One region of the Thiobacter subterraneus genome, then DNA from elsewhere that is predicted to be linked to it. Evidence: predicted binding sites of a transcription regulator. Region 1 holds the regulator's gene; the other holds the start of a gene.

Region 1 (15,147 bases):
CTGCGGCAGCTCGGACAGCGTGTGGCCGGTGCGGGCATCGACGCTGATGGCCACCTGGCTGCGGCCTTCCTCGTTGAGCAGCTCGATGAGGGACGGCAAAAACTCCACCGGCAGGTTGTCCACGCAGTAATAGCCGGCGTCTTCCAGCACGTTGAGGACGATGCTCTTGCCCGAGCCGGACAGACCGCTGACCAGGATCACCTGCATCAGCGTTCCTCCTCATCGTCTCCCGCGCGCAGGAAGCGGTCGTGGCGTTCCAGGAACTGCTGGCTGCTGTCGATGCCGCGCAGCTGCAGGATGTGGCTGCGCACCGCCACTTCCACCAGCACCGCGATGTTGCGCCCGGCCGCCACCGGCAGGCGCGCCTTGGGGATCGCCACGCCCAGGATCTCCTGCACTTCCTGCTGCATCTGCAGCCGGTCATAGCCTGCGGTGTGGATGTCCTGCGGCTGTTCCAGGTGGACGATGAAACGCAGCGTCTTTTTCGGTTTCACCGCCACTTCGCCGAACAGGGCGCGGATGTTGAGGATGCCCAGTCCGCGCACCTCGATGAAGTCCTGCAGCAGCGAGGGACAGCGGCCTTCCAGGGTATCCGGCGAGGTCTGGTAGATCTCCACCACGTCGTCGGCGATCAGGCGATGGCCGCGGCTGATGAGTTCCAGCGCCAGCTCGCTCTTGCCGATGGCCGATTCGCCCGTGATGAGCACGCCGATGCCCATCACTTCCATGAACACGCCGTGCAGCGTGACGAACTCCGCCAGCACCTTGGCCAGATAGTGCTGCAAAAGCTGCATCAGGCGCGGGCTTTCCTGGGGGGTGGTGAACAGCGGCGTTTCCGTGCGGTTGGCGGCATCCAGCAGGGGCTGGGGCACGGCGATGCCGTTGGCCACGATCACCGCCGCGAGTTCGGTGGAAAACAGGTTGTCGATGGCCTGCCTGAGGCCCGCCTCGTCCAGCCGGGCGAGATAGTCCATTTCCGCGCAACCCAGCACCTGCACCCGGTTGGGGTGCACGAAGTTGAGATGGCCGATCAGGGCGAGCGAAGGCTTGGAAACGGTTTCGCTGGTGAGCACGCGGTCGCCGCCGGTCATGCCCGCCACCCAGGCGAGCTGCAGCTTGGCGCGCATGTCCTCGAACAGCCGTGTGACACTAATCTGGGGCATGGGGGTGGGTGAACAGGTGATGGATGGCGACGGGATCGGTGAGCCGGGCGAGCCGGTCGCGAAAAGCCGGGTCCCCGAGCAGACTCGCCAGTTCCGAGAGGATTTGCAGGTGCAGCTCGGTGGCCTGCTCGGGCACCAGGAGCACGAACACCAGGTTCACGGGCAGCCCGTCGGGGGCGCCGAAGGGGATGGGGTCGCGCGGCCGCACGAAGCAGCCGGCGGCCCGCTTCAGGCCCTTGATGCGGCCATGGGGGATGGCCACGCCCTGCCCCAGACCGGTGGAACCCAGCTTCTCCCGGGCGAGCAGGCTGGCGGTGATGGTTTTGGCGGGAACCTGCAGGGTCTCGGCAAGACGCCGCCCCACTTCCTCGTAGAGGGCCTCCTTGCTCGCGGCGGGAACGTCCAGCAGGATGCGTTCCGGGGCGAGCAGTTCGGGCAGCAGGCTCATGGCCGGGGTGGCCGGGACAGGCTATTCCGCGGCCTGGCGCTTGAGCGCCTCGCGGCCGTGTCCGCCGTTCTTCTCCTTGTGCTTGAGCACCTGGCGGTCGAGCTTGTCGGCGAGGGCGTCGATGGCGGCATACATGTCCGCGTCCTGGCTTTCGGCGAAGAGATCGCGGCCGCTCACGTGGATGGTGGCTTCCGCCTTCTGGACCAGCTTTTCCACGGACAGGATCACGTTCACGTCGATCACGTGGTCGAAGTGGCGCGTGATGCGTTCCAGCTTGCTTTTGACGTAGTCGCGAATCGCGGGGGTGACATCCACGTGATGACCGGTGACGGTGAGATTCATGATGGGCGCTCCTGTTAGAAGGACTTGCGAAGACTGACCGGCGGAATCTGCAGCGATTCGCGATACTTGGCAATGGTCCGGCGCGCCACGATGATGCCCTGCTTGGACAGGATGTCGGCGATCTGGGCATCGGACAGGGGGTGCCTGCGGTCCTCCGCGGCCACCAGCTGCCTGATCAGCGCGCGGATGGCGGTGGCGGAACAGGCGCCGCCCGACTCGGTGGCGACGTGGCTGCCGAAGAAATACTTGAGCTCGAAGATGCCCCGCGGCGTGAGCATGTATTTCTGCGTGGTGACGCGCGACACGGTGGATTCGTGCAAACCCACCGCCTCGGCGATCTCGCGCAGCACCAGCGGCCGCATGGCCACGTCGCCGTGTTCCAGGAAATGGCGCTGGCGGTCCACGATGGCCTGGGAGACGCGCAGGATGGTGTCGAAGCGCTGCTGCACGTTCCGGATCAGCCAGCGCGCTTCCTGCAGCTGGCCGGCGAGTTCCTTGCTGGCCCCGTTGCGGCTGCGGCGCAGGATGTCGGCATAGACCCGGTTGATGCGCAGTCTGGGCATCGCCTCCGGATTGAGACGCACCACCCAGCGGCCCTTGATCTTGCGCACCTCCACGTCATGCACCACGTAGCGGGTCTCGTCGCGGCCGAAGGCCGCGCCCGGGCGCGGATTGAGGTGAGTGATCAGCTCGTGCGCCTCGCGCAGCGCCTCATCCGAACATTGCAGCAGTTTCTTCAGCCTGTTGAAATCGCGCGCCGCCAGCAGGTCCAGGTGTTCCCGCACGATGGTGAGGGCAAGGCTTCGGGCCGGCTCCGGCGCCTCGCCCTTCTCCAGCTGCAGGGCCAGGCATTCCGACAGATCGCGCGCGCCCACCCCCACCGGGTCCATGTTCTGCAGGTGCTTGAGGGCGGCGGTGAGCTCCAGCGGATCCACCTCCAGCTCCGGCGGCAGCATCTCTGCGATCTCGTTCAGGGGCTGCTTGAGATAGCCGTCCTCGTCCAGGGCGTCGATGAGCAGGGCGATCAGGCTTCTGTCCCGCTCCGAGACGGTGAGCAGGTTGAGCTGCCACAGCAGATGTTCACGCAGGGTCTCCGCGCCGGCGGCCAACTGGGGGAAATCGCCTTCCTCGTCCTCGCCGCGGGGACCGGTGGGAATATCCTGGTCCCACAGGCTTTCCGGCGCCTCGCTGATTTCCGGCTCACGCTCGGTCTCGCCGGCGGTCTCGTCGGCGGCGGGCGTGGGCAGCGTGGTCGCGAAGCCCTCGGGGAGCGGGGCGCCTCCTTCCTCCTCGCCTTCCAGGTCGTAGCGCTCCAGCAGGGGGTTTTCCTGCAGGATGGCTTCCAGTTCCTGATTGAGCTCCAGCGTGGAGAGCTGCAGCAGACGAATGGACTGCTGCAGTTGCGGCGTGAGCGTCAGCTGCTGGGAAAGCTTGAGCTGCAGACTGTGTTTCATAGGGGACTGGCCCGGCTCCGTGCCGAATGCGTAGTCGGCTGGCCGCCGACCGGACTGCTCCGCGCGGGCGCCGCCTGCGGGGGCCCGAGCCCGAATGCTCCTTCAGGCCGGCTGCGTCAGAACCGGCAGCGATGCATTCCGGGTAAAGGGGAGGTTCGGGCTCAGAGGCGAAAGTGCTCGCCGAGATACACCCGTCGCACCGCCTCATTATAAACAATTTCATCCGGCTGTCCGCTGGCGAGCACCGAGCCCTCGTTGATGATGTAGGCCCGGTCGCAGATACCCAGGGTTTCCCGGACGTTGTGGTCGGTGATCAGCACGCCGATGCCCCGCTGGGACAAAAAGCGGATGATCTTCTGGATGTCCAGCACGGCGATGGGATCGACCCCGGCGAAGGGCTCGTCGAGCAGAATGAAGCGGGGGCGCGTGGCCAGGGCCCGGCCGATTTCCACCCGGCGCCGTTCGCCCCCCGACAGACTGGCGGCGGGGGCTTGGCGCAGGTGGTCGATGTTGAGCTCGGTGAGCAGCAGGGTGAGCTGGGTGTCGATTTCGGAGGGTGTGAGGGGCTGCAGCTCCAGGATGGCGCGGATATTTTCCTCCACGGTGAGCCTGCGGAAGACGGAGGCCTCCTGGGGCAGATAGGACAGCCCCAGGAGGGCGCGCCGGTGGATGGGCAGACGGCTCAGGTCCTGGCCGTCGAGCAGGATCCTGCCTTCATCCAGGGGGGTGAGCCCCACCATCATGTAAAAGCTGGTGGTCTTGCCGGCGCCATTGGGCCCCAAAAGCCCCACCACGTCGCCGCTGTGCACGGTGAGGGAGACATCCTTCACCACCGTGCGCGCCTTGTAGCGCTTGCGCAGGCCAACGACTTCCAGCGTGCTCATGGCGGGCCGGCCGCGTGCAGGCCTAGGGCTGGCGCGGCGTGTCCGCCGGACGCAGCTCGAGCCCGTCCGCCGGCGGCGGTGTGGGGGTGCGGGATTTGGGCTGGATCACGGCGCGCACCCGGCCCTTGGGATTGGTCTCGCTCACCGCCTCCGGCCCGCCCTTCACCTGGTAAAACTCGGTTCGGGCGTCATAGGAGATGTAGCTGCCGCGCACCTCGTCCTGGCCGCGCTTGACGCGCGCGTTGGTGAACAGCTCCACGCGGTCCCGTCGGCCGTCGTATTCGATGCGCTGGGCCCAGCCTTCGATGTATTCGTCCACGCCATCCCGCTTCTGCCGGAAGCTTGCGGGATTGCCCAGGGCGGTGGCGCTGGTGAAGCCCTGGGCGTCCTGCCGCACTATCAGCTTGTCGGCCAGGATGAGCAGCGTGCCCTGGGACAGGCGCACATTGCCGGTGTAGGTGGCCACCTTGGCGGCATCGTCCACTTCCATGGTGTCCGCCTCCAGGTTGATGGGCTTGTCCCGGTCCGCTTTCTCGCCACGGGCGCCCGGCGCGAGGCCCAGGCAGACGACCAGCGCAAGGATGGCGAGGCGGGCCGAGGCGGGCCTGGCCTCAGCGGCGGGGTTTCGCATAGTGGACTTTCACGCGGGAGAGGATTTGGAAATGGCGGGTCTTGGCGTTCAATTTTAAGCCAACGCCGGTGATCTGGGTATGCGCATCGGTGATGGTCACCGGCTGGTCCGTCACGGCCAGCTCCTTTTCCGGCTGGATGTGCAGGTAGGACGTGGTGAGGGTGAGCTCGCTGCGGTCGCCCTGGGCTTCACGGATGATGCGCACGTGATCGCGCAGGTGGACCTCCTCGCCGTCGCGGCTGACCGTCCCCCTTTGCGCGAGGGCATGCAGCGGCGGGGCGGTGGGGCTGAACCGCGTGAAATGGGGCCGTTCCAGCTCGCTGGTCTCGGTATCCGGATAATGGGTCATCTTCACCGCGGCCAGGGTGAAGCGCGGCTTGCCGTCCTCGCCCAGCCGTACCGCGCTGAAGTTCTCCACGATGAAATCCGGATCATGCCGGGTGCTGCCATCGCGCTTGGGCGGTGGCGGCTCCACCACCTGCGCCAGCCAGTAGGTGAGGGCCGCGAACAGCCCCAACAGGCCCAGGGCTGCCCAAGCGGCGAGATCGCGGTTCATTTGAGGTAGGGGGCGAGCTGCGCCTCCCAGGTGCCCTGGGCGCGCATGATGAGTTCGCACACTTCGCGCGCCGCGCCGCGGCCACCGGGCAGAGTGGTGATGTAGTGGGCGTATTGCTTGACGATGTCCGGGGCGCCGGGCACCGTGATGGCCAGGCCGCAGCGGCGCATCACCGGCAGATCCACCACGTCATCGCCCATGTAGGCGATGTGCTCGGGCGCGATGTCCAGTTCGCCGAGCAGGTGCTGGTAGGCTTCCAGCTTGTCCTCCGCGCCCTGGTAGAGATGGGTGATGCCCAGATTGCGTGCCCGGTGCACCATGAGCTGGGAATTGCGCGCAGTGATGATGGCGAGCTCCACCCCGGAACGCTTGAGCATCTTCATGCCGTGACCGTCCAGGGAGAAGAAGGCCTTGATCTCCTGACCGTCGTCCGTGAGATACAGGGAGCCGTCGGTGAGAACCCCGTCCACGTCGAAGATGACCAGGCGCAACTGCTTGGCGCGCAGGTTCACGTCGTCCAGGGAAAGCACGTTGGCGGGCGGATGGCGGGTCATGGCAGGGCTCACACGACACCGGCGCGCATCAGGTCGTGCATGGAGAGCGCGCCGATGAGACGGCCCGCGCCATCCACCACCAACAGGCTGTAGATGTTGTGGGCCTGCATGCGCTCCACCGCCTCGGCGGCCAGACGCTCCGGGGCGATGGTGCGCGGGTTGGCGGTCATCACCTCCGCGATGCGGGTGGTGTGGATGTCGCAGCCGCGGTCCAGGCTGCGCCGCAGGTCACCATCGGTGTAGATGCCCACCACACGGTCGTCGGCGTCCACCACCGCAGTCATGCCCATGCCCTTGCGGGTCATCTCCAGCAGGGCATCGCGCAGGCTGGCTTCCGGTCGCACCCGCGGCAGGGCCTCGTCTTTGCGCATCACGTCCGAGACGTGCACCAGCAGCCGCCGGCCCAGCGCCCCGCCGGGGTGGGAGCGGGCGAAATCCTCGGGGCCGAAGCCCCGTGCGTCGAGCAGGGCCACCGCCAGGGCATCGCCCAGGGCGAGCGCCGCCGTGGTGCTGGCGGTGGGTGCCAATCCCAGCGGGCAGGCCTCGCGCGCCACGCTGGCGTCCAGATGCACGTCCGCCTCCCGCGCCAGGGTGGACTGGGGCCGCCCGGTCATGCTGATGAGCCGGGCGCCGGTGCGCTTGATCAGGGGTACGATGGTGAGCAGCTCGGGACTTTCGCCCGAGTTGGACAGGGCGATCACCACGTCGTCGCGGGTGATCATGCCCAGATCGCCGTGACTCGCCTCCCCCGGATGCACGAAGAAGGCGGGCGTGCCGGTGCTGGCCAGGGTGGAGGCGATCTTGCGCGCGATGTGGCCGGACTTGCCCATGCCGCTCACCACGACCCGGCCGCGGCAATTGAGCACCAGATCCACCGCCGCGAGAAAGCGGTCGTCCAGCCGCTCGGCCAGGGCGGCCACCGCCTGGGCCTCGATGGTGAGCACCTCGCGCGCCAGCTCCAGGGCCTGGGGCCGGGCATGTTTGAGCGCATCGAATGACATGGGGCGCAAGTATAGCAGCGGCCGCCCGGCAGGCGGCGCTTGTTATACTCGGCCGCAACCATGCACGACACGCTGGAACTCGTCCTCATCCTGCTCGCCGCGGCGGTGCTCATCGTGGCGTTGCTGCGCACCTTGAGACTGCCTTCGCTTTTGGGCTACATGGCGGCAGGGGTGGCCATCGGCCCCCACGCCTGGGGACTCGTGCCGGACACGGCGGAGTCCCGTTATCTCGCCGAATTCGGCGTGGTGTTCCTGATGTTCAGCATCGGCCTGGAATTCAGCCTGGCGCAGCTCAAGACCATGCGCAACGTGGTGTTCGGTCTGGGCGGGCTGCAGGTGGGGGTGACCACCCTTGCGGTGCTGGCGATCGCCCTCGCGCTTGGGATCGACTGGCGCGGGGGACTGGTGCTGGGCGGCATCCTTGCCATGTCTTCCACCGCCATCGTCAGCCGCCTGCTCGCCGAGCGCTACGAGCTGCAGTCGCGCCACGGCCAGCAGATCGTCGGGGTGCTGCTGTTCCAGGATCTGGCCGTGGTGCCGCTTTTGATCCTCATTCCCGCACTCGCGCGCGGCGACGATGCGCTCGCCATGACCCTCGCCGCCGCGGTGCTCAAGGCGGCGCTGGCGCTGGCCCTCATCCTGTTCTTCGGCCAGCGCCTGATGCGCCCCTGGTTCGGTCTGGTGGCCGCGCGCAAGACCCCGGAGCTGTTCATGCTCAACGTGTTCCTGGTCACCCTGGGACTGGCCTGGCTCACGGAGCGTGCCGATCTTTCCCTGGCGCTGGGCGCGTTTTTGGCCGGCGTGCTCATCTCCGAGACGGAATACCGCTACCAGGTGGAGGCGGACATCAAACCGTTCCGCGACGTGCTGCTGGGCCTGTTCTTCATCACCATGGGCATGCAGCTCGACCCCGCCCAGGTGATGCACCAGCTGGGCTGGGTGCTGGCCGTCACGCTGGCGCTGGTGCTGGGCAAGCTGGCGATCGTGGCGGGACTTGCGCGACTCATGGGCGCCAGCACCGCCGATGCCTGGCGGGTGGGGCTGTCGCTCGCGCAGGCGGGTGAATTCGGCCTGGTGTTGCTCGCCCTGGCCACGGCGCACGGGCTGCTCGCCGCCGGCGTGGGCCAGGTGGTGCTGGCGGCGATGCTTTTGTCCATGGTCGCCGCGCCCCTGGTGATCCAGCACAGCGACGCCCTGGTGCGCCGGCTGTGCGCCAGCGAATGGATGAGCCGCGCCGCCGAGCTGCATGCCATCGCCGCCACCAGCTTCGGCCGCACCGGCCACGTCATCATCTGCGGCTACGGGCGCAGCGGGCAGATCCTGGCGCGCCTGCTGGATCAGGAACAGGTCCCCTTCATCGCCCTGGACCTGGACCCAGTGCGGGTCAAGCAGGCCGCCGCCGCCGGCGAGAGCGTGGTGTACGGCGATGCCGGACGGCTGGAAGTGCTCATGGCCGCGGGCCTGTCCCGGGCGCGCATGGTGGTGGTGACCTATGCCGAGGTGCCCTCCGCCCTCAAGGTGCTGGGCGTGGTACAACAGGCCCGGCCGGGTCTGCCCGTGGTGGTGCGCACCCTGGACGATGCCCACATGGACCAGCTCATCGCCGCCGGTGCCCAGGAAGTGGTGCCCGAGGTGCTGGAGGGCAGCCTCATGCTGGCCTCCCATGCCCTCATGCTGCTGGGCGTGCCGCCGTCACGGGTGGTCAAGCGTGTGCGCCAGGTGCGGGAGCAGCGCTACAGCCTGCTCAAGGCTTTCTTCCTGGGTTTGAGTGAGGCGACGGAGGAGGGGGCCGAGACCGTGCAGCCGCGGCTCTACACCGTCACGCTGCCGGAACACGCCCCCACTTTGGGGCGCACCCTGGGCGAGCTGGAGCTGGACAGCCTGGGCGTGCAGGTCACGGCAGTGCGGCGCCGCGGGGTGCGTGGCGTCGAGCCCGGACCGGACCTGCGGCTGGAGGCGGGGGATTCGTTGATCCTCATGGGCCTGCCGGACGACCTCGCCCTGGCCGAGCTCAGGCTCACCCGCGGCTAGCGGGGACGCTCAGAACAGGGTGACGCCGCCGCACACGGTCTGGGCGCCCGTGTTGTCCCAGGCAGGAGGGGTGGCGCTGGTCACGCAGGTGGAGCTGCTCGGCACGTTCCAGCCGGAATAGCGGAAGCTGCCGCTGGCCGGATTGCCGTCGTCGATCTTGCGGTCCACCTCGGCCAGCACCGTGCTGGGAATGTTGATGCCGGTCTTGATGTTGTGCACCGCCGGCGGATTGGCCGCGGTGGCCATGTAGTTGTTGTCAAAGATGAGCTGGATCAGGCCGCCGAAAGGGTTGGCCGGCGAGTTGTTGGCATCGGCGGAGGTGCCGGTGCCAGTGTAATTGCCGGTAATGAAACCTGACTTGGAGAGGTGGTACCACGCGCAGATGTATTCCGGCGAGCCGGTGGTGGTCTTGTTCTCGATCAGACTGTTGCCATCACCCCCGCACGTCGTGCCGGCCCCCGGGATGTTCTGGTTGGCGAGGTTGGCGGGATAGTCGCCGGGAACGCCCCGGTAGCGGTCCTGGAAGCCGAAGAAGGCGGCCTTGATGCCGTCCTGCTGGGCGATGATGTTGCGCACCCGGGCATTCTGGATCAGTTCCTGACCCTTGAGCACGCCGCCCAGGAGCAGGCCGATGATCACCAGGACGATGGCGATTTCGATCAGGGTGAAGCCGCTCTGCCTTGCCTTCATCACAGTCATTCCAGGATTGTTGTGGTTGTGGTGCGCTAGCCACGCAAGTTTCATGCCACGGCAGCACGACGGCATTTCGGGGAATGGGTGCCGCCCGTTCACGGCGCGGCGTCCGGCGGCTGTCGTGTTTTCGACGGGGATGACGGATTTTCGTCGGCGCCCCGGCGTTCCAGCTCCAGCAGGGTTTGGGTGAGGAAGTGGCGTTCCCGGGGGTCGGTCACCGCGCCCGAGGCGAGCCAGGCCCCGAGCTCGATGCGCGCGGCTTCCACTTCTCCCAGGTCGGCCAGGATGAAGATGGGCATCTGGCGCGCCCAGTGGGGCACGCCGGGTTCCCGTGCCCGTTGCGCCACTTCGCGCGCGTAGGTAAGTGCCAGGCGCGCGTCCCCGAGCCGGTGGCGGGCCACCAGGGAGGCGTGGGCGAGCCAGCGCCAGCGCCGGTCGGGATCGGCCCCGAAGGCGCGGCGCACGAATTCTAGCATCTGCCGCACCCTGGCCGGGTCGGGAACCTGGCTGTAAACGTGGCTGGCCAACAGCAGGGGATAGTCGGCGTGGGGGTCCAGGGCGAGCAGGGTGGCGAGCCACGCTTCCAGGGACGTGTAGTCCAGCTGCACGAAGGGTGTGCTCGCGCCCGGGGTGTCGTCCGCGGTCTGCAGCCACAGGGCGAGCAGACCCGCCAGGGGCACCGGTTCCCCCAGACTCAGGGCGCGCAGGACCGGCGCCGGCGGCGGTGGGCCGAGGGCGCCCGGGCGGGGCGCCGGCAGCGGCTCGGCCATGCGCAAGGCAAGCTGGCCTGCCACAAGCAGGATGAGCAGCAAAACGAGCCCCCGGTGGGGGGGGCGTTCACAGGTCGCGCCGGGTGACATCGACGGCCGCCGCGGTGAGCAGCAGGGCACAGTAGAGGAGGCTCTGTACGAGCGCTGCCGCCAGCCCGCCGGTTTCACCCAGCAGGCGCGCCGAGGCGGCGAAGCCGTCCAGCCGCGGCAGCAGCCAGGCCACTGCGTCGGTGAGGGGGACAAGCCACGGGGTGCTCGCTCCCCCGCCGTGGGCGAGGAGCTGCAGACCCCCGATGCTGCGCGCGAGCAGATAGAACCCCAGGGTGAGCAGCAGGGCCGGCAGCCACTGGCGCAGGCTGAAAGCGGCGAACACCGCCATGGCCGCGACGATGCAAAGCTCCAGCATTAGGCTCACACTCCAGCCCAGCACCAGCCTCGGCGGCGCGCTCAGGGCAAGCAGAAAGCCGCTCGCCAGGGCGAACACCAGCGTCACCGCCGCGAAGCCCAGGAACTTGCCCAGCAGATAGCGCGTGCGCGGCAGGGGCAGGGAGAGGAGCAGCAAATGTCCCTGTTCGTTGAACTCCCGCACCACGGCGCCGATAATGAGCGCCGCCGTGACCAGGGCGCAGGCGAGCCGGCTGGTCGCGGCCAGGAACGTCATTTGCAGGCGCTGGCTGTCGGTGAGGGCGAGCTCGCGCAGGAAGAGACTGACGCCGAACAGGACGATGAGCGTCAGAAGCGCCCACAGGAGACTGCGTGCCCGCAGGGCTTCGAGGGCAGTGTGACGGACGATGGCGAGGATCTGGCTCATGGGCGACCTCGCCGATGGTAACAAAACGGGCCGCGCCCCGGCGCGCCCGCAACGAAATGGACCCAGGCATGACCGAATCCCCCCGGCCGGGCCGACCGGACTGGCTGCGTGACCGGCCCCACTTCTGGCTGGGGCTGATGCTCCTCAGCCTGCACGCCTCCCTGGCCTGGGGGGTGGAGCCCTGGTGGGCACGGGCCTTCATGCTGACCCATCTGGGGTTTTTCCTGCTCTGGCAGCCGGTATGGCGCACGGACCAGGCGGTGGGCCCCCTCTCCGGCGCGGCGCTGGCCCTGCTCGCCGCCCTGCTGGTGCTGGGCACGAACTGGTGGACGGCCGTGCTGTGGATCGGTGTGCTGGTGGGGCTCGTCGGGGGGCGCGCCTTTGGCATCGAGGATCGGCGCACGCGGCTTGCCGCCCTGCTGGCCGTGACCTATCTCCTGGGCATCCTCCTCACCTGGGTGGTGCCCCACCTGTTCGAAGCCGAGCCCGTGCCGGCGCCCGTAACGGCCCTCGTGCGCTTCGGCCTGCCCGTCTTTCCCCTTCTGCTTTTGTTCCTGGGAAGCGAGGCGGCGGCCCCGGAACGCCCCCACCTGGTGGATTTCATCTACAGCCTGATGCTGTTCCTGCTGGTGCTGGTGCTGGTGCTGGGCAGCTTCGCTCTGAAGGTGGTGAGCGGCAACCACTACCTGCTGGCGCTGGCCGGCACGCTGCTCGCCCTGGCCGCCCTGCTTCTCGTGCTGGCCTGGCTGTGGCAGCCGCGCGCGGGTTTCGCCGGCTTTGGCCAGCTCCTGTCCCGTTATCTTCTGAGTGTGGGCCTGCCCTTCGAGGACTGGCTGCGCAATCTGGCCCGGCTGGCGGAAGCCGAGCGCGAGCCCGAGGCGTTTCTCAGGCGGGCCATGGGGGAGATCGAGCAACTGCCCTGGGTGTCCGGCGGCAGCTGGCGGACTCCGGAACTCGAGGGCGAATTCGGTCTGCCCACCGCCCACTGCCTGGAAATCTCCCTGCGCCGGCTTGCCGTGGATCTCTACACGCGCAGCCATCCCGCCCCTGCCCTGATTATGCACACCCGGCTGCTGGTGGAACTGATCGAGTTCTTTTACGAAGCCAAGCTGCGCGAACGCGAACAGCGCCAGAACGCCTACATGCAGGCCATTCACGAGACCGGGGCGCGTCTCACCCACGACGTGAAGAATCTGCTGCAGTCCCTCACCACCCTGTGCCGGGCGGCGGAGTCCAGCGAGGCGGACCAGGCCGAGGCGCTGCAGGCCCTCATGAAGCGCCAGCTGCCCCTGATCACGGCGCGCCTGGACCAGACCCTGAAGAAACTGCGCGCGCCCCAGCTGGTGGGCAAGGAGGAGGCGCCGGCGCGCCAGTGGTGGGCCGCCCTGTGCACCCGTTACGAAGACGCGGACATCAGCTTCGAAGCCGAGGGCGAGCCGGACGACACACCCATCCCGGTGGATCTGTTCGACAGCGTGGCCGACAACCTCCTGCAAAACGCCCTGAAGAAACGCGCCCAGCAGCAGGGCATCCTGATCCGGGTGCGCTTCGCCGCCGGCCCCCGCCGCGCCCTCACCGTGTGTGACACGGGACTGCCCATGAGCCGCGAGACGGCGGCACGCCTGCTGGAAGCCCCCGTGGCCTCCACCACGGGTTTCGGCATCGGCCTTTACCAGGCCGCGCGCCAGGCGGAGGCCCTGGGCTATCAGCTCAGGCTCCTGCACAACGAAGTGGGACGGGTATGCTTCGAGCTGCGCCCTGCGCTGCGGCTGGTAGTGGCCAACGACCATCCGGCGCCGGCCTCCTGACGGCGGGCTCAGGGCAGACGGCCCCCGGCGACCATGCGATCGAACAGGACGTAGGGGGAGAGCCAGACGACGATGTCGTCGAATTCACCCGCGGGTGTGCCGGTGGGTGTCGCGGCGCGGCTGACGAAAGCGCCGGTCGCATAGCCCGGGGCATGGGTGTTCTGCAGCTCGTCCGGGCTGGTGGGGGCGGGTGAAGTGGCGTTGGCCCCCGGCTCGGTGTTGGCAGATACCGCGCCGTAGCCGTTTTTGCCGTGGGAGACGATTACGGCGGGAAGGTCTGTGGCCAGTGCGGCGCCGCCGGCACAGTTGGCCGCTGAACACACCCTCAGGGTGCCGGTGGTGGAGAGGGCGAAGGGTGTGCCGGAATCGGCGAAGGCGGGTGTGACCTGATAGCGGAAGTGATTCCCCCAGGCGTCCTGGGCGCCGACACCCAGGGTGGCCCAGGGCAGGTTGCCTTCCGCCACGGCGCAGGCGGTGCCCGTGCGGTCTTCCACCCCGTCGTTGCCTGCCGGGCCGGTCATTTGGTCAGGGCAGGGCAGCCAGCCATGGGCGACGGCAAAGCCGATCAGCGCCTCCCTGATCTCGTCCATTGTCTTCTGCGTCTCTGCGATGCGCCGCTGCTCCACCTGGGTCGCGAAAGGGACCAGCAGGCTGCCCAAGAGCAGCACCACGATGAACAGCACCACCGCCATCTCGATCAGGGAGAAGCCCCGGATGGCGGCCCTTCTCATGGCTGATCTTCCTCCAGGTCGCGGCGCGGCATGGGAGGACGGCGGGCGATCACGATCTGCACTTCCCGTTCGCGTCCCTGACGCAGGAGCGTGGCGCTGACGCGTCGCCCCGGCGCAAGCTGGGCGATGGTGGACAGGGCGGCGTTGGCATCCGGCAGGGGTTTGCCGTCGATGCGGAGCAACACGTCGCCCGGCTGCACGCCCGCCTGGTCGGCAGGCCCGCCGCGCAGCACACCCACCACCAGGGTGCCCCGCACTTCGGGCAGCTTGAGGCTCTGGGCCAGTTCGGGGGAGAGATCGCGCATGGAGACGCCGATCCAGCCGCGTACCACGGCGCCGTGCTCCAGGATCTGGGTCATCACCTGTTGCGCCAGGGTCTCCGGAATGGCGAAGCCGATGCCCAGTGAGCCGCCGGTGCGGGAGAAAATCGCGCTGTTGATGCCCACCAGGGCACCGTTGGTGTCCACCAAAGCACCGCCGGAGTTGCCGGGGTTGATGGGGGCGTCGGTCTGGATGAAATCCTCGAAGGTGTTGATGCCCAGGTGGCTGCGTCCCAGGGCGCTGACGATGCCCATGGTCACTGTCTGGCCCACGCCGAAGGGATTGCCGATGGCGAGCACCACGTCGCCCACTTCCAGCCGGTCGGCATGGCCGAACTCGATGGTGGGCAGATCGGGCAGATCGATCCGGATCACGGCGAGGTCCGTCTCCGGATCGGAGCCCACGATCCTGGCCGGCGCAGTACGGCCATCGGCGAGCAGCACTTCGATGGCGTCCGCGGACTCGATCACGTGTTGGTTGGTGATGATGTAGCCGCGGCGGTCCACGATCACGCCCGAGCCCAGGCTGGCCACCCGCTGGGGACGGCTGGGGAAGCGGTCGCCGAAGAAGCGGCGGAACAGGGGATCGTCCAGCAGGGGGTGGGGCGCGGACCGCACCTCCTTGCTGGTGTAGATGTTGACCACTGCCGGCATCGCCTTTTTCGCCGCGTGGCGGTAGGATGCGGGCGCCGGCAGGGACCCTGCCGGCGCGACGGCCACCGGCGCGCGCTGGGCCACCGGTGCGGCCTCGCGCCGCAGGAGCTCCGGCCGGAACACGCTGATCACGAACAGGGCCGCGACGCACAGGGTGGTGAACTGGGCGAACAGCAGCCAGAGCTTTTTCATTGGGAGACGAGGCAATGCGGCTGGCAGACCTGGACCATTATACGCGCACGCTGCTGGACACCGCCCGCTTCCGGGACTACTGCCCCAACGGTCTGCAGGTGGAG
Region 2 (15,147 bases), 150 kb from region 1:
TGAAGGGGGCGAGGTCCATGTCCACGTTGAGCGCGAGGCCGTGGTAGCTCATGCCGTGCCTGATGCGCAGGCCCAGCGCGGCGATTTTTTTGCCCGCCACGTACACGCCCGGCGCCTTGTCGCGGCGCCGGCCTTCGATTCCATAACCGGCAAGCAGGTCGATGACCGCCTGTTCCATGCGGGTGACCAGTTCCCGCACACCGTAGCCGCGACGCTTCAGGTCCAGCAGGAGATAGGCCACGATCTGGCCGGGACCGTGATAGGTGACCTGGCCGCCACGGTCGATGGCAACGATGGGAATGTCCGTGACGCGCAGGATGTGGTCGCGCCGGCCGGCGAGCCCCAGGGTGTAGACCGGCGGATGTTCCAGCAGCCAGAGTTCGTCCGGTGTCTCGGGCCTGCGTGCGGCGGTGAAGGCCTGCATGGCGCGCCAGGTGGGCTCGTAGGCTACCCGCCCCAGCCGCCGCACCACCAGGGGTGGCGTTTGCCGCCGATCAACCGGGGGTGTCACAGGCTCAAAGCACCACCTTCACCAGGGGGTGGCGGGTGAGCTCGGTGTAGAGCGCATCGAGCTGGGCCCGGGAGGTGGCGCGAATGGTGCAGGTAAGGCTCAAATAACGGCCGGCACGGGAGGGCCGCATTTCGGTGCTGGCCACATCGTAATCCGGCGCGTGGCGCAGCACGATGTCCACGATGCTCTGGGCAAAATCGGCCTGCGCCTCGCCCATGATCTTGATGGGGAAGGTCATGGGAAATTCCATCAGGTCCTTGTCCGCGCCCATGCCTATCTCCCCCGCATGGTGGTGGCCTTGTAGGCCTGGTAGAGGGCATCCATGCGCCGAAACAGGGGCCCGGGCCGGCCATCCGCCACGGGCTTGCCGTCGAGCCGGGTGATGGGCAGCACCTCGCGTGTGGAGGAGGTGAGCCACAGCTCGTCCGCGCTGCGCACCTCGGCCTCGGGAATGCGGCGGATGTGCACCGGGATGCCGTCCTGCCGGGCGAGTTCCACCACCACGTCGTAGGTGATGCCGGGCAGCATCAGGTGATCCTTGGGCGGCGCATGGAGCGCACCCTGGCTGACCACGAAGATGTTGCTCGCCGCACCCTCGGTGAGGAAGCCGTCGCGCAGCAGGACCGCCTCCATGGCGCCCGCCTCCACCGCCAGCTGGCGCAGCAGGACATTGGGCAGGAGCGAGATGGACTTGATGTCGCAGCGCAGCCAGCGGTTGTCCTCGGCGGTGATGGCGGTCACCCCGCTGGCCTTGAGCGCCGGGTCGGGGGTGGCAAGGGGCGTGCTCATCAGGAACACGGTGGGTTTCACCACCTTGGGAAAGGCGTGATCCCGCGGGGCAGGACCGCGCGTGACCTGGAGGTAGAGGTACTGGTCTTCGCCCTCGTTGCGGGCGATGAGTTCAGCGATGAGCCCGGTCCACTCGGCGTCGGTATGGGGATTGGCGAGCTTGATCCCGTCCAGGCTGTACTGCAGGCGGCGCAAATGTTCGCCCAGCCGGAAGGGCCGCCGCGAATAGACGGGAATCACCTCGTACACGCCGTCGCCAAAGATGAAGCCCCGGTCCAGCACCGACACCCGCCCCTGCTCCAGGGGCATCCACTCGCCATTGAGGTAAATCACTTGAACCACAGCTTCACCGTATCCCAGGCACGGCCGAACACACCCGCCACCGGCACTTCCTCCAGGGTCTGCAGAGTGTAGCTGGCGTAGGGTTTGCCTTCGAACTGGATGGTGAGGGTGCCCACCGCCTGCCCCGGGGTCAGGGGCGCCAGCAGGGGCTGGCGGCTCACCAGACTGGCCTTGGCCTGGGGATACCAGCCCTTGGGCAGGGACAGATACACGTCGCGGTCGAAACCCGCCTTCACCGTGTTGGAGGCTCCCTTGTAAACGGGCAGGGTGGCCACCGTCTGGCCCTTTTGGTAGAGGCGGTAGGTCTCGTAGAACTGGAAACCGTAGTTGAGGAGCTTCTGGCTTTCCGCGGTGCGGGCATTGTCGGAGGCGGTGCCGGTCACCACGGAGATGAGCCGCATCTGGCCGCGCCTGGCGGAGGAGATCAGGCAATAGCCCGCCGCTTCGGTGTGGCCGGTCTTGACGCCGTCCACGTAGGGATCCTGCCACAGCAGCCGGTTGCGGTTGGGCTGGGTGATTTTGTTGTAGGTGAATTCCTTGAGGGAATAGAGCGGATAGAACTCGGGGAAGTCACGAATCAATGCCGCGGCGAGCAGGGCCAGGTCGCGCGCGGTGGAATAGTGCTGCGGATGGGGCAGCCCGGTGGAATTCACGAAGTGGGTGTTGTTGAGCCCCAGCCGTCTGGCCTCCCGGTTCATCAGTTCGGCGAAGGCCTCCTCCGTGCCGGCAATGCCTTCTGCAAGGGTGATGCAGGCATCGTTACCGGACTGCACGATCATGCCCTTGAGGAGATCGTCCACGCGGGCGGGAACCTTGGGATCGAGGAACATGCGCGAGCCTTCCGCACGCCAGGCCTTCTCCGACACGGGCAGGGTCTGGTCGAGCTTGAGCCGTCCCTGGCGGATGGCGGTGAAGCTGAGATAGGCCGTCATCAGCTTGGTGAGGGAGGCCGGCTCGATGCGCTGGTCCGGGTTCTGTGCGGCGAGCACCTGCCCGCTCTGGAAATCGAGCAGCACCCAGGAACGGGCGGCGATGTCGGGCGCCGGCGGTGGCGGCAGCAGACGGTTTTGTCCATGGGCCAGCGCCGCATGGACCAGCAGCACGAACGCAAACAGCAGTTTTCTCATGGGGAAAGGAAGGAAGGACAGGCTGCGGAAAAGACGCGATTATAGCGCGAAGGTTCCGTGTGCCCGGCCGCGGTCACAGGCTGTTGAGCCGCGCGAGCAGGGCGCGCATCTTTTCCGGCTCCTCGGTCTTGAGCATCTTGCCCACCAGGGTCTGCACTTCCGGCAGACTGGTCTTGAGCACCTGCTGCTTGACGGCGAGCAGATGGGCCGGGTGCATGGAGAACTCGCGCAGCCCGAAACCCAACAGCAGCCGGGTGAGCGCCGGATCGCCCGCCATCTCGCCGCACACTGCCACCGGGGTGCCGGCGCGCGTGGCGGTGCGAATGGTGTGGGCCACCAGCTGCAGCACCGCGGGATGCAGCGGATCATAGAGGTGGGCCACGGTATCGTCGGTACGGTCGATGGCCAGCGTGTACTGGATCAGGTCGTTGGTGCCGATGGAGAGAAAGTCCAGCTTCTTCACGAAGGCCTGCACCGTCAGCGCCGCTGCCGGGATTTCGATCATTCCCCCCACCTTGACGCCCTTGTCGTAGGGCAGGCCATCGGCCTCCAGGCTGTGCTTGGCCACCTCGATCAGATGCAGGGTCTGGTTGAGCTCCTGCACGGTGGCCAGCATGGGAATGAGGATCTGCACCCGGCCGTAGTGGGAGGCGCGCAGGATGGCGCGCAGCTGGGTGTGGAACAGATGGGGTTCGGCCAGGCACAGGCGAATGGCGCGCAGGCCCAGCGCGGGATTGGCGCTGGCGGGGCGCTCCATGTGGGTGAGCTGCTTGTCCGCGCCCAGATCCAGGGTGCGGATGGTCACGGGCGCCCCGTCCATTTCCTGCACCACCTGGCGGTAGAACTCGAACTGCTCGTCCTCCCCCGGCAGGTCCGGACGGTTCATGAACAGGAACTCGCTGCGGAACAGACCGATGCCCGTGGCACCATTCTCCTTCACCTGGGCCACGTCCTGGGGCAGCTCGATGTTGGCATGGAGCTCCACCGGCGTGCCGTCCAGCGTGCGCGCCCGGGCCTGGACGAGGCGCCTGAGCTTCTGGCGGTCGATCTCCCACTGGTTCTTGCGCAGCTGGTATTCGGCGAGCACATGCTGGTCCGGATTGACGATGACCACGCCCTGGTCGCCGTCCACGATGATCAGCTCGTGCTCGCGGATGAGGCTGCGCGCATGGTGCAGCGCCACGACGCAGGGAATGTTGAGGCTGCGCGCGAGAATGGCGGTGTGGGAGGTGGCGCCGCCCACGTCCGTGATGAAGGCGGCGAACTGGTGGCGCTTGAACAGGATCATGTCCGCCGGGGAGAGGTCATGGGCCACCAGGATGCTCGCCTCCTCCGGCGTGCGGGCCTCGGCGGGCGCCCCCGGATGGCCCAGCAACTGCTTGAGCACCTTCTCCACCACCTGGATCACGTCCTGCTTGCGCTCGCGCAGGTAGGGATCTTCGATGCTCTCGAACTGGTCCAGCAGGTTTTCCATCTGCTGGCTCAGGGCCCATTCCGCATTGCATTGCTGGGCCTCGATGAGCTGCTTGGGCACCTTGGACAGGCTGGAGTCGTTGAGGATCATCAGGTGCACGTCGAGGAAGGCTTCCACCTCGGGGGGCGCGTTGGGCGGGATGTGCTCCCGGGTGGCTTCCAGCTCCGCGCGCACCGCCGCCACGGCGGCATCGAAACGGGCCTTTTCCTCCTCCAGCAGATGGCGCGGCAGGGCGTAATGGGGCACGTCCAGGGCAGCGTGGGAGACCAGGTGGGCAAAACCGATGGCGATGCCGCCGGACACCGCCACGCCGTGCATGGTGAAGCTCATGCCTGCCCTTTCGCCGGCAAGCCGGGCGCGCGCCCCAGCAGTCGCACGCCGCGGCGGGATGCCCGTGGCGCACAGGCCGTCATTGACCCTCCCCGAACTTGTCGCGGATCAGGGCGGTGAGGGCGGCCATGGCCTCGGCCTCGTCGGGACCATTGGTCTCGATGCGAATGGTGCTGCCCTTGGCGGCGGCCAGCATCATCACCCCCATGATGCTTTTCGCATTGACCCGGTTGCCATTGCGTTCCAGGAAGACATCGCTTTGGAACTGGCCCGCGAGCTGGGAGAGTTTCGCCGAGGCGCGCGCATGCAGGCCCAGTTTGTTGGTGATTTCAACGTCCTGCTGCAACACTGCACGCTTCCTTCGACACCTCGATCACCCCTTCCCGGCCACCGCTGATGGCCTTTTCCACCACCACGTTCAGCGGCTGTTCCCGATAGGTCAATGCCCGCACCAGCATGGGCAGGTTCACGCCCGCCACCACTTCCACCCGGCCGGGCTCCAGCAGACGGCAGCCGATGTTGCAGGGCGTGGCGCCGTAAATGTCCGACAGCACCAGCACCCCGCTGCCATCGTCCAGCTCCGCCACCAGCTTCCGCGCCTGGGGCAGCAGGGCAGCGGGTTCGTCATGGACGCTCACCCCCAGCTGGCGCAGGCGCGGCGGCCGCGCGCCGAACACGTGGCTCGCGCAGTGAATGAGACTCTCGCCCAGGGTACCGTGGGCGATGATCAAAATTCCGACCATGATGCCATCCTCACCGGGGGATGCCCCGGCCTTCCGCTAGCGGCAACTCCCCGCGTTGCCCGGCGGCCGGCGTACCTGGCGCCGGCCCTGTTTGGCTAGAAAGATTCGTGCCACCAGGGCCCTGCCGCCCCCGGTCAGGGCACGATCACGGGCTTGGGCGCATCCGGCGCGAATTTGAGGCGCCGGGCCAGGGCCTGGGTGACGAATATTCTACCCTGCCCGTCCACCAGGAGGGCCTGGCGAACCTGCAGTTTTTCAGCCACTTGGCGCCAGGCCGCGGGGCCGGCGATGAACAGGGGCTTGGACAGGACATCCGAACGGACCCCCGCCTGCGGCCCCGGCGGCACCAGGACCGTCACCGCCTGCACCCCCTGGGCCGGCCAGCCGGTGCGGGGGTCGATGATGTGACAATAACGTCGGCCGTCCGCTTCGAAATATCGCTGGTAGTCGCCGGAGGTGCCGATGGCCTCACCGTCCTCCAGATCCAGCTCGGCGAGCACGCCGGCGCGGCGGGGATGCTGGATGCCCACGTGCCAGGGACGGTCGCCGGCCCGCCCCAGGGCGAGGATGTTGCCGCCAATGTTGATGAGGGCGTTATGGATGCCCGCCGCCTTCAACCGCTCTGCCGCCAGGTCCAGGGCGAGCCCCTTGGCGTAGCCGCCGAAATCGAGCTGCACGGCGGGATTGCGGCTTGTTGCCCGCCCTGCCGTGATCTCGATGTCGCCCATCACCGGCCGGGCCGCCACCAGGGCGGCGATGGCCGCCGGGTCGGGACGCACCGGCTTGAACTCGTCGGCGTGAAACCCCCAGAGGGCGATCAGCCGGCCGATGGCAGGATTGAACAGCCCATCCGAGGCGGCCCACCAGCGGCGGGCATCCTCGATGGCGGCGGCGAGCTCCAAGGACACCGGCGCCGCCTCCCCCCGCGCGAAAGCTGCGTTGAGCGCGGTCACCGGCCCCGGCTGCCAGGCGTGGAAATCGCGGTTCAAGCGGTCGAACTCACGCAATACCGCGCCGGCCGCGTCCCGCGCCTTGTCCTGCGGCTCGCCCTGGATCACCACTTCCACCAGGGTGCCGAACACATAGGACTGCTGGTGATAGGGCGGCTCCCGGCCGCAGGCCGCGAGCAGCAGGGCGACAAGCCCAATCATGAGCCGGGCGGCAAGGGGGGCCCAAGGCGTGCCGTGTGGCATTCCGTGTCTCACGCCCCGTTCCGCGCGCGCCTCTCCAGCGCATCCAGGAACATGGCCGCCACGTCGAAGCCCGTCTGGGCGGTGATTTCCTGCATGCCCGTGGGACTGGTGACATTGATCTCGGTGAGGTAATCGCCGATGACATCGAGCCCCACCAGGAACAGGCCCGCGTCCTTGAGCACCGGGCCGAGGGCCGCGGCGATTTCCCGGTCGCGTCTGCTCAGGGGCTGGGCCACGCCGCGGCCGCCGGCGGCGAGATTGCCGCGCGTCTCACCGGGTTTGGGAATGCGCGCCAGCGCCCACGGCACCGGCTCGCCGTCGATGAGCAGGATACGCTTGTCCCCCCGCACGATCTCCGGAATGTAGCGCTGGGCCATGACGGTGCGCGTGCCCATTCGGGTCATGGTCTCCAGGATGACGCTCAGATTGGGGTCGGTCGGGGAGACGCGGAACACACTGGCCCCACCCATGGCGTCGAGGGGTTTGACCACGGCATCGCCCTGGGCCTCCACGAAGGCACGCAGGCGTGCCATGTCGCGGCTCACCAGGGTGGGCGCCATGAACTGGGGAAAGCGCGCAATGGCGAGTTTTTCGTTGTAGTCGCGGATGGCGGCAGGCCGGTTGAGAATGCGCGCGCCCTGCCTCTCCGCCAGCTCCAGCAGATAGGTGCTGTAGACATACTCGAGATCGAAAGGGGGATCCTTGCGCATAAGCACCCAGTCGAAATCCTCGAGGCCATGGGTTTCGGGCGCTTCCACCGAATACCAGGACAGGGCGTCGTCGATGAGCTGGAGCCGACGCACGCTCGCGCGCACCGCCTGCCCTTCCAGCCACAGGTCTCCCTGCTCCAGCACGAACAGCACATGCCCCCGGCGTGCCGCCTCGCGCATGATGGCGAAGGTGGAGTCCTTGTAGGTCTTGATGTGTTCCAGCGGGTCGAGAATGATGGCCAGGCGCATGACTCACCCAACGACAAGCGAAGCCGGTCCGTCTGCCCAGCGCTGCGGCCGAATCGCCTGGGAAACGCCGCATCGCGCAGATGGTCCGTCGAAGCGGCGGGCACTCGTTGAGCGCGTCGCCGCGCCACGGATCGCGCCAATCGCACCGTGCCCGGACCGGCAAACTCCAGCGGCGGGAAGCCGCCGGGGGCCCTCCGGCCCGAAGACGCCTCGCGCGTGGCGCGAAAGAAGTGCTTCCCCCACGGTATCAGGCCGTGACGCGCTGGCGCCGGGGATCGGTCTGCTCCAGCTCCAGCGATGCCGCGAGCAGGGCGAGGCGCGCGATCACGCCATAGGCATAGAAGCGGTTGGGCGGTGCATCCGGGCGCGCCCCGGTCTCCGGCAGGGAACAGGCCGTCTCGAAGGAAAGGGGCACGAAGTGCATGCCGGGCGAATTGAGATTCTCGTCCTTGCCCCGGCCCGTGTGCACCCGATAGAACCCGCCCACCACGTAGTGGTCGATCATGTACACCACCGGCTCGGCCACCGCCTCGTTGATGCTCTCGAAGGTGTAGACGCCTTCCTGGATCAGCACCTCGCTGACCGCCAGGCCTTCCTTGACCACGGCCATTTTCTTGCGCTGGTTGCGGTTGAGCGCGCGCACGTCCTCTGGGCGCTTGGCGGTCATGATGCCCATGCCGTAGGTGCCGGCATCCGCCTTGATGATGACGAAGGGTTCTTGGTCGATGCCGTTCTCCCGGTAGCGGGCGCGGATTTTCTCCAGCAGCGTTTCCACCTTGGCGGCGAGGCACTCCTCCCCTTCCCGCTCGCGGAAGTTGATTTTGCCGCAGGTCTCGAAGTAGGGATCGATCAGCCAGGGGTCGATGCCGATCAGGCCGGCGAACTCCGCCGCCACCCGGGAATAGTTGGCGAAGTGCACGGACTTGCGGCGCACGTGCCAACCCGCGTGCAGCGGCGGAATGATGGGTTGTTTGATCCCCTCGAGGATGTCCGGCACGCCCCCCGACAGGTCGTTGTTGAGGAGAATGGCGCAGGGATCGAAGCCGTCCAGGACCAGACGCCCGCCGTCGCGGTGCATGGGCTCCAGCAGCAGTGACTCGCCGGTGGGCAGGTCGATGGACGTGGGGCGGGTGATGTCCGGAATGAGGGTGCCGATGCGCACCTCGAGCCCGGCATGGCGCAGGATGTAGGCCAGCGCCGCCACGTTGGCGAGGTAGTAGAGATTGCGCGTGTGGCTCTCGGGAATGATGAGAAAGCGGCGCGCATCGGGACAGATTTTTTCCACCGCCGACATGGCGGCGTGCACGCACAGGGGCAGGAAATCCCGGTTCAGGTTGTTGAACCCCCCCGGGAACAGATTGGTGTCCACGGGCGCCACCTTGAAGCCCGCATTGCGCAGGTCCACCGAGGCATAGAAGGGCACGCTGTGCTCCTGCCACTTGAGGCGGAACCAGTGCTCGATTTCCGGCATCGCCTCCAGGATGCGTTTTTCCAGGGCGAGCAGCGGGCCGGTCAGGGCGGTGGTGAGATGGGGAACCATGATGACCCGGGCAGTGGGGGACGCGGCGATTTTAGCCTAGAATGCGGGCTCGCTCTGAAGGGATCTCACGCCATGCACGCTCCCATCGTCATCATCGGGCTGGGCCAGCTGGGCCGCGTATTCGCCGGCGGCTTCCTGCGCGCCGGTCATCCCGTTTTTCCGGTCAACCGTGGCGACGACATGGACACTTTGGCAGCCGGGATGGGCGAGCCGGCCCTGGTGCTGGTGGCCGTGGCGGAACCGGACCTGCACCCGGTCCTTGCCGCCCTGCCCCGGCCGTGGCGGGAACGGGTCGGGCTGATCCAGAACGAACTGCTGCCCCGCGACTGGCAGAGCCACGGCATCGTCCGGCCCACCGTGGCGGCGGTCTGGTTCGAAAAGAAGGCGGGCACCGACGCCAAACCGCTGCTGCCCACCCCCGTGCATGGTCCCGCCGCGCAAGCCGTGGTGCGTGCCCTCGCTGCCATCGGACTGCCGGCACGCGTGCTGGCAGGCGAAGCGGAGCGGGACTACGAACTCGTGCGCAAGAATCTCTACATCCTCACCACCAACATCGCGGGGCTGCTCACGGGAGGCAGCGTGGGTGAGCTGTGGGCGCAGCACCGGCCCCTCGCGGAGGAAGTGGCGCAGGAGGTGCTGGAGGTGCAGCAAATCCTCATGGGCGCTCCCCTGGATCGGGCGCGCCTGATGCAGGGCCTGGTGGAGGCCATCGAGGCGGACCCCCAGCATGCCTGCCGCGGCCGCAGCGCGCCGGACCGGCTCCGCCGCCTGCTTGCCCACGCCGATGCCGCGGGGCTGGCCGTGCCCAAACTGCGCGAGATCGCCGCCGGCGTGTTCGCCTGACCGGACGGCGCCTCACCCCATAAAAAAGGCGCCCGCGGGCGCCCCAGGCCTCGGAGAGGCAAAGCCTATTCCACACGTTCCCCATGCAGGGCCACGTCCAGTCCTTCGCGTTCCTCTTCTTCCGCGACGCGCAGGCCCATCGCCAGGTCGATCACCTTCAGGATCACCCAGCTCACGACCGCGGTGTAGATCACGGTGACGCCCACCCCGATGAGCTGGGTCACCACATTGCCCTCCACACCACCGATTGCCTTCACCGCAAACACGCCGGTGAGGATGGCACCGAGGATACCGCCCACGCCGTGCACGCCGAAAGCATCCAGGGAATCGTCATAACCCAGCATGCGCTTCAGACTGGTGGCGCTCCAGAAGCACACCACCCCCGCCGCGATGCCGATGATCAGGGCCCCCATGGGTGCCACGAAACCGGAAGCGGGCGTGATGGCCACCAGGCCCGCCACCGCGCCCGAGGCAATCCCCAGCACGCTGGGTTTGCCCTTGGCGACCCACTCGGCGAACATCCAGCCCAGGGCGGCCGCGGCCGTCGCGATCTGGGTCACGGCCATGGCCATGCCGGCGCGCGCATCCGCCGCCACCGCCGAGCCGGCGTTGAAGCCGAACCAGCCCACCCACAGCATGGCCGCGCCGGTGATGGTAAGGGTCAGATTGTGGGGTGGCATGGCCTCCCTGCCATAGCCGATGCGCTTGCCCAGCATCAGGGCGGCCACCAGGCCCGCCACGCCGGCATTGATGTGCACCACGGTGCCGCCGGCATAGTCCAATACCCCCAGGCCACCCAGCCAGCCGCCCGGCCCCCACACCCAGTGGGCGACGGGTGCATAGACCAGCAGCGACCACAGGCCCGTGAACCAGAGCATGGCGGAAAACTTCATGCGCTCGGCAAAGGCACCCGCGATGAGTGCCGGCGTGATGATGGCAAAGGTCATCTGGAAGGTCATGAACACCGACTCGGGGATGTTGGCGCCGTCCGCCCCGGACAGGGCATCGAGCCCCATGCCGTTCAGGAACAGGCGGCCGAAACCGCCGACGAAGGGGTTGCCTTCCTGGAAGGCGACGCTGTAGCCGGCAACCATCCAGATGATGCTGATCAGCGCCGTGATGGCGAAGCTCTGCATCATCGTGGCCAGCACGTTCTTTTTGCGCACCATGCCGCCGTAGAACAGCGCCAGACCGGGGATGGTCATGAACAGCACCAGGGCGGTGGAGATGAGCATCCACGCCGTGTTGCCAGTGTCGAGCTTCTTCGCGACCGGAGCCGGTGCGACGGCTTCGGCCGCGGGTGCGGCAGCCGGCGTTTCCGCGGCGGGCACCGGCGCAGCGGCCGGCGCCTCGGCCGCAGGGGCAGGGGCCGGCGCGTCCCCGGCAAGCCCCGGCATGGCCAGGACCACGCCGGCCAGGAGGGCGAAGAGCGTGATGAATCTTTTCATGGTGTCCTCCCTCACAATGCGTCCGGCCCGGTTTCACCGGTGCGGATGCGAATGGCCTGTTCCAGATCGAACACGAAGATCTTGCCGTCGCCGATCTTGCCCGTCTGGGCGGCCTTCTGGATCGCCTCCAGCACCGCATCGAGCATGTCGGCGCGGATGGCGACCTCGATCTTCACCTTGGGCAGGAAGTCCACCACGTATTCGGCGCCGCGGTAGAGCTCCGTGTGTCCCTTCTGCCGGCCGAAGCCCTTGACCTCGGTGACGGTGACCCCCTGCACGCCGATGGCGGACAGGGCCTCACGCACCTCGTCGAGCTTGAACGGCTTGATGATGGCCGTCACGAATTTCATGGCTGGGTTCTCCTTCAGAAGGATTTCGTGAAAGAGACGAAGGCACGGCCATTCGCCACTTTCTTGAAGTCGTTACCGCTGGCCGAGGTGGACCAGTCATAGACCCAGTCCTTGGCGTTGGTGTCGGTGTAGGCCAGGGTGATTACGCCGAAGCCCACATCCTTGCTCACGCCCAGCTTCCAGTCCGTGTAGCTGGCATCGCCGAGGTTCTTGACCGTCTGGTGCCCCACGTGGCCCAGGACGCCCCAGCCGTTGCCCAGGTCGTAGCTGGCGTTGAGTTCCAGGTAGTGGCTGCCCCGGGTGTTGCGGTTGTTGGTGGCGTCGTACCAGCCGATGAAGTTCTCGGAAACCACATGGCTGTATTTGACGCTCAGGAACTTCCAGCTGCCGCCGACATAGACTTCCGTGGTGTCCGGCGATTTGGCGGTGGTCTTGTCGCCGGGGTAGTAATAGGTGATCACGCCCAGGTCATAGCCGAAATCCCCCACGGTGCCCTTGTAGCCCCCGTAGAAGTCCCATTCCATGCTGTTGTTTTCCTTGAAGGGGTCGCCTGTCGTCACGGTGCCGGTGCTGTCCTTGAAGGCGCGCACCGAGACCCACGACACGTTGGAAGCCCAGGTGCCCAGGTAGAAACCGCTCGGGTGGGCATAATCGATGCCGCCCTGGATGGCCGGCCTGCCCTGGGTCTGGGATACGCCGCGGAAGACGTAGTCGCTGGTGAGAGTGAGGTTGCCGCTGAGGCTTGAGGCACTTTCCTGCGCCATACCCGCGGGGGGCAGGGCGGCAAGCAGTCCGGCAAGCGGGGCGAACCGCAACAGAGATGGGTTCATGATCAGGCTCCTTGTCGGGTGAATGCGAAAAGCCGCGTCCCTGCTTCAGCACACACCGTGCCAGACCGCGAAAACGTCGGACAATCAAGGCCCTAAAAATTTGATCCGGGGACGCCCCGGCCCCACCCTCACCAAGCTGGTGCACCGTTCACCGTCCATGCACCAGGACGGCGCAGCCCGGCGGCCGGCATGCGCGCGGCATGGCGCCTCTGCTACACTCGCCGTTTTCGGAGGTGATCATGTTGAGCGCCAAGTTCCTCGACGAGCTGTCGGGCCGGATTCGGGAAGTCTTCTCCCAGTCCCCGGCTGCGGATGTGGAAAAAAACCTGCGGGCCGTGCTCACGAGTTTCTTTGCCCGTCTCGATCTGGTGACGCGGGAGGAATTCGACGTGCAGCAGGCGCTGCTGGTCCGCACGCGGGAGAAGCTGGACGCCCTGGAGAAGAAGGTGGCGGCCCTGGAAGCCGCGGCTGCCACCCCGGCCAAGGCGGCCGGGAACGGGACGCGCGCACCCGAGGCCTGACCCTCCTCCATGAGCCTGGCCGTGCTCTTCAGCCGCGCGCTCTCCGGGGTGGAGGCGCCGCTGGTGACAGTGGAGGCGCATCTGGCCAATGGACTGCCCGCCTTCACCATCGTCGGCCTGCCGGAAGCGGAGGTGAAGGAAGCGCGCGACCGGGTCCGCGCGGCCATCCAGACCGCGCGGTTCGACTTTCCCGCCCGGCGCATCACGGTGAATCTGGCGCCTGCCGACCTGCCCAAGGAAGGCGGCGCCTTCGATCTGCCCATTGCCCTGGCGATCCTCGCCGCTTCCGGCCAGATTCCCGCAGAGGAACTCCCGCGTTTCGAGTTCGCCGGTGAGCTCGCCCTCACCGGGGCCCTGCGCCCGGTGCGCGGCGCGCTGGCCATGACCTGGCGCGCGGGGCGAAGCGGACGGGCCTTCGTTCTGCCGGCGGAGAATGCCGCCGAAGCGGCGCTGGCCGGCACCGCGCAAATCTATCCCGCCCGCAGCCTGCTGGAGGTCTGCAACCACTTCGCCGGCGGCGAGCGGCTGTCACCCTACCGGGGTGAGCCGGCGCGGGCCGTCCCCGCCTATCCGGATTTCGCCGAGGTAAAGGGACAGGCCCACGCCAAGCGCGCGCTGGAAGTGGCGGCGGCTGGCGCCCACAGCGTGCTGATGAGTGGTCCGCCGGGCACCGGCAAGTCCATGCTGGCGGCGCGTCTGCCCGGCATCCTGCCGCCCATGAGCGAGGAGGAGGCGCTGGAATCCGCCGCCATCCAGTCCCTCGGCAGCGGCGGATTCCGCCTGGAAAACTGGCGGGTACGGCCGTTCCGCTCGCCCCATCACACGGCCTCGGCGGTGGCGCTGGTGGGGGGAGGCAGCCAGCCCCGTCCCGGGGAAATTTCCCTGGCCCACCACGGCGTGCTGTTCCTGGACGAATTGCCGGAGTTCGACCGGCGCGTGCTGGAGGTCTTGCGCGAGCCGCTGGAATCCGGCCGCATCCACATCTCGCGCGCGGCCCGTCAGGCCGAGTTTCCCGCGCGCTTCCAGCTCGTGGCGGCGATGAATCCCTGCCCCTGCGGCTATCTGGGCCACCCCTCGGGCCGCTGCCGCTGCACGCCGGACCAGGTGGCACGCTACCGCGCCAGACTCTCGGGGCCGCTGCTGGACCGCATCGACATCAAGATCGAGGTGCCGGCCCTGCCGGAGGCCGACCTGACCGCTGCGCCCACGGGCGAACCGTCAGCGACCATGCGCGCGCGGGTGGAAGCGGCACGGAAGCTTATGGTGGCCCGCCAGGGCAAACCCAATGGGGAGCTCACCCCTGCCGAAATCGACACCCACTGCCGGCCGGATGCCGCAGGCGAGGGCCTCTTGCGGCAGGCCATCGCCAGGCTCGCCCTCTCCGCCCGGGCCTATCACCGCATCCTGGCCCTCGCCCGCACCATCGCCGACCTGGAAGGCAGCACGACGGTGCAAGGTCCCCACATCGCCGAGGCCATCCAGTACCGGCGTGGCATGGATGGCTGAGGGAGGCTTCCGCCGGATCAGCCCGGCAGGAGCGCCTCGATGGCCCTGATGAGGCGCGGTGACTCCGGCTCGGTGGTGGAATGGAAATAGTCCACCAGGCGGCCGTCGGGCCCCACCAGATACTTGTGGAAGTTCCACTTGGGCGCACCGGCCAGCCCAAAGCGTTCCCGCGCCCAACGGTAGAAGGGATGGGCCTGCTCGCCCCTGACGTGCACCTTCGCCGCCATGGGGAAGCTCACGCCGTAGTTCACCTGGCAGAAGTTGGCGATCGTCTCGCTGCTGCCGGGTTCCTGGCCCCCGAAGTCGTTGCTGGGCACCCCGATCACCACCAGGCCGCGCGCGCGGTATTTCTCGTAGAGGGCTTCCAGCCCCCGGTATTGCGGGGTGAAGCCGCACTCGGAGGCGGTGTTCACCACCAGCAGCACCTTGCCCCGGTACTGCGCCAGGGGCAGGGGCCTGTTGCCAATCAGGGTGGTGAAGCTGTAGTCGTAGGCACTGCCGCCCAACCCGTCGGCGGCGTGCGAGCCAAATGGCCAGATCATGACGGCTCCCAGCAGGATGGTTCGCAACAGCCATTGAAACATGGTTTGATCCCTCGGGCAGGACACCGCCCGCTCGGTGCGCAGGTGGGGTCTCCCCAC

What was found. The regulator sigma-54, encoded in region 1, starts transcription at its own class of promoters, with help from an activator protein. The targets are predictions, from matches to a motif close to TGGCANGNAANCTGCTTT.
Region 2: the regulator sigma-54 is predicted to act here: its motif matches at 12,525-12,542, upstream of ACZ42P_RS08380 (TorF family putative porin).

Annotation. Positions count from the first base shown of each region.
Region 1 is NZ_AP042402.1:1,516,109-1,531,255, reverse strand. Features, by position in the region: gene rapZ (RNase adapter RapZ) at 1-207, opposite strand, end outside; gene hprK (HPr(Ser) kinase/phosphatase) at 207-1,163, opposite strand; gene ACZ42P_RS07670 (PTS sugar transporter subunit IIA) at 1,150-1,611, opposite strand; gene hpf (ribosome hibernation-promoting factor, HPF/YfiA family) at 1,633-1,953, opposite strand; gene ACZ42P_RS07660 (RNA polymerase factor sigma-54) at 1,968-3,407, opposite strand; gene lptB (LPS export ABC transporter ATP-binding protein) at 3,569-4,291, opposite strand; gene lptA (lipopolysaccharide transport periplasmic protein LptA) at 4,314-4,922, opposite strand; gene lptC (LPS export ABC transporter periplasmic protein LptC) at 4,903-5,478, opposite strand; gene kdsC (3-deoxy-manno-octulosonate-8-phosphatase KdsC) at 5,475-6,032, opposite strand; gene ACZ42P_RS07635 (KpsF/GutQ family sugar-phosphate isomerase) at 6,041-7,033, opposite strand; gene ACZ42P_RS07630 (monovalent cation:proton antiporter family protein) at 7,094-9,064, shown strand; gene ACZ42P_RS07625 (prepilin-type N-terminal cleavage/methylation domain-containing protein) at 9,074-9,754, opposite strand; gene ACZ42P_RS07620 (hypothetical protein) at 9,853-10,569, opposite strand; gene ACZ42P_RS07615 (ABC transporter permease subunit) at 10,595-11,338, opposite strand; gene ACZ42P_RS07610 (sensor histidine kinase) at 11,407-13,146, shown strand; gene ACZ42P_RS07605 (prepilin-type N-terminal cleavage/methylation domain-containing protein) at 13,155-13,877, opposite strand; gene ACZ42P_RS07600 (trypsin-like peptidase domain-containing protein) at 13,874-15,043, opposite strand; gene ACZ42P_RS07595 (Nif3-like dinuclear metal center hexameric protein) at 15,058-15,147, shown strand, end outside.
Region 2 is NZ_AP042402.1:1,663,766-1,678,912, forward strand. Features, by position in the region: gene lipB (lipoyl(octanoyl) transferase LipB) at 1-511, opposite strand, end outside; gene ACZ42P_RS08320 (YbeD family protein) at 516-782, opposite strand; gene ACZ42P_RS08325 (D-amino acid aminotransferase) at 785-1,609, opposite strand; gene ACZ42P_RS08330 (D-alanyl-D-alanine carboxypeptidase family protein) at 1,630-2,769, opposite strand; gene ptsP (phosphoenolpyruvate--protein phosphotransferase) at 2,843-4,573, opposite strand; gene ACZ42P_RS08340 (HPr family phosphocarrier protein) at 4,653-4,922, opposite strand; gene ACZ42P_RS08345 (PTS sugar transporter subunit IIA) at 4,903-5,316, opposite strand; gene ACZ42P_RS08350 (FAD:protein FMN transferase) at 5,451-6,467, opposite strand; gene gshB (glutathione synthase) at 6,518-7,468, opposite strand; gene gshA (glutamate--cysteine ligase) at 7,716-9,008, opposite strand; gene ACZ42P_RS08365 (ketopantoate reductase family protein) at 9,081-9,851, shown strand; gene ACZ42P_RS08370 (ammonium transporter) at 9,917-11,299, opposite strand; gene glnK (P-II family nitrogen regulator) at 11,311-11,649, opposite strand; gene ACZ42P_RS08380 (TorF family putative porin) at 11,664-12,479, opposite strand; gene ACZ42P_RS08385 (accessory factor UbiK family protein) at 12,719-13,000, shown strand; gene ACZ42P_RS08390 (YifB family Mg chelatase-like AAA ATPase) at 13,010-14,506, shown strand; gene ACZ42P_RS08395 (glutathione peroxidase) at 14,524-15,090, opposite strand.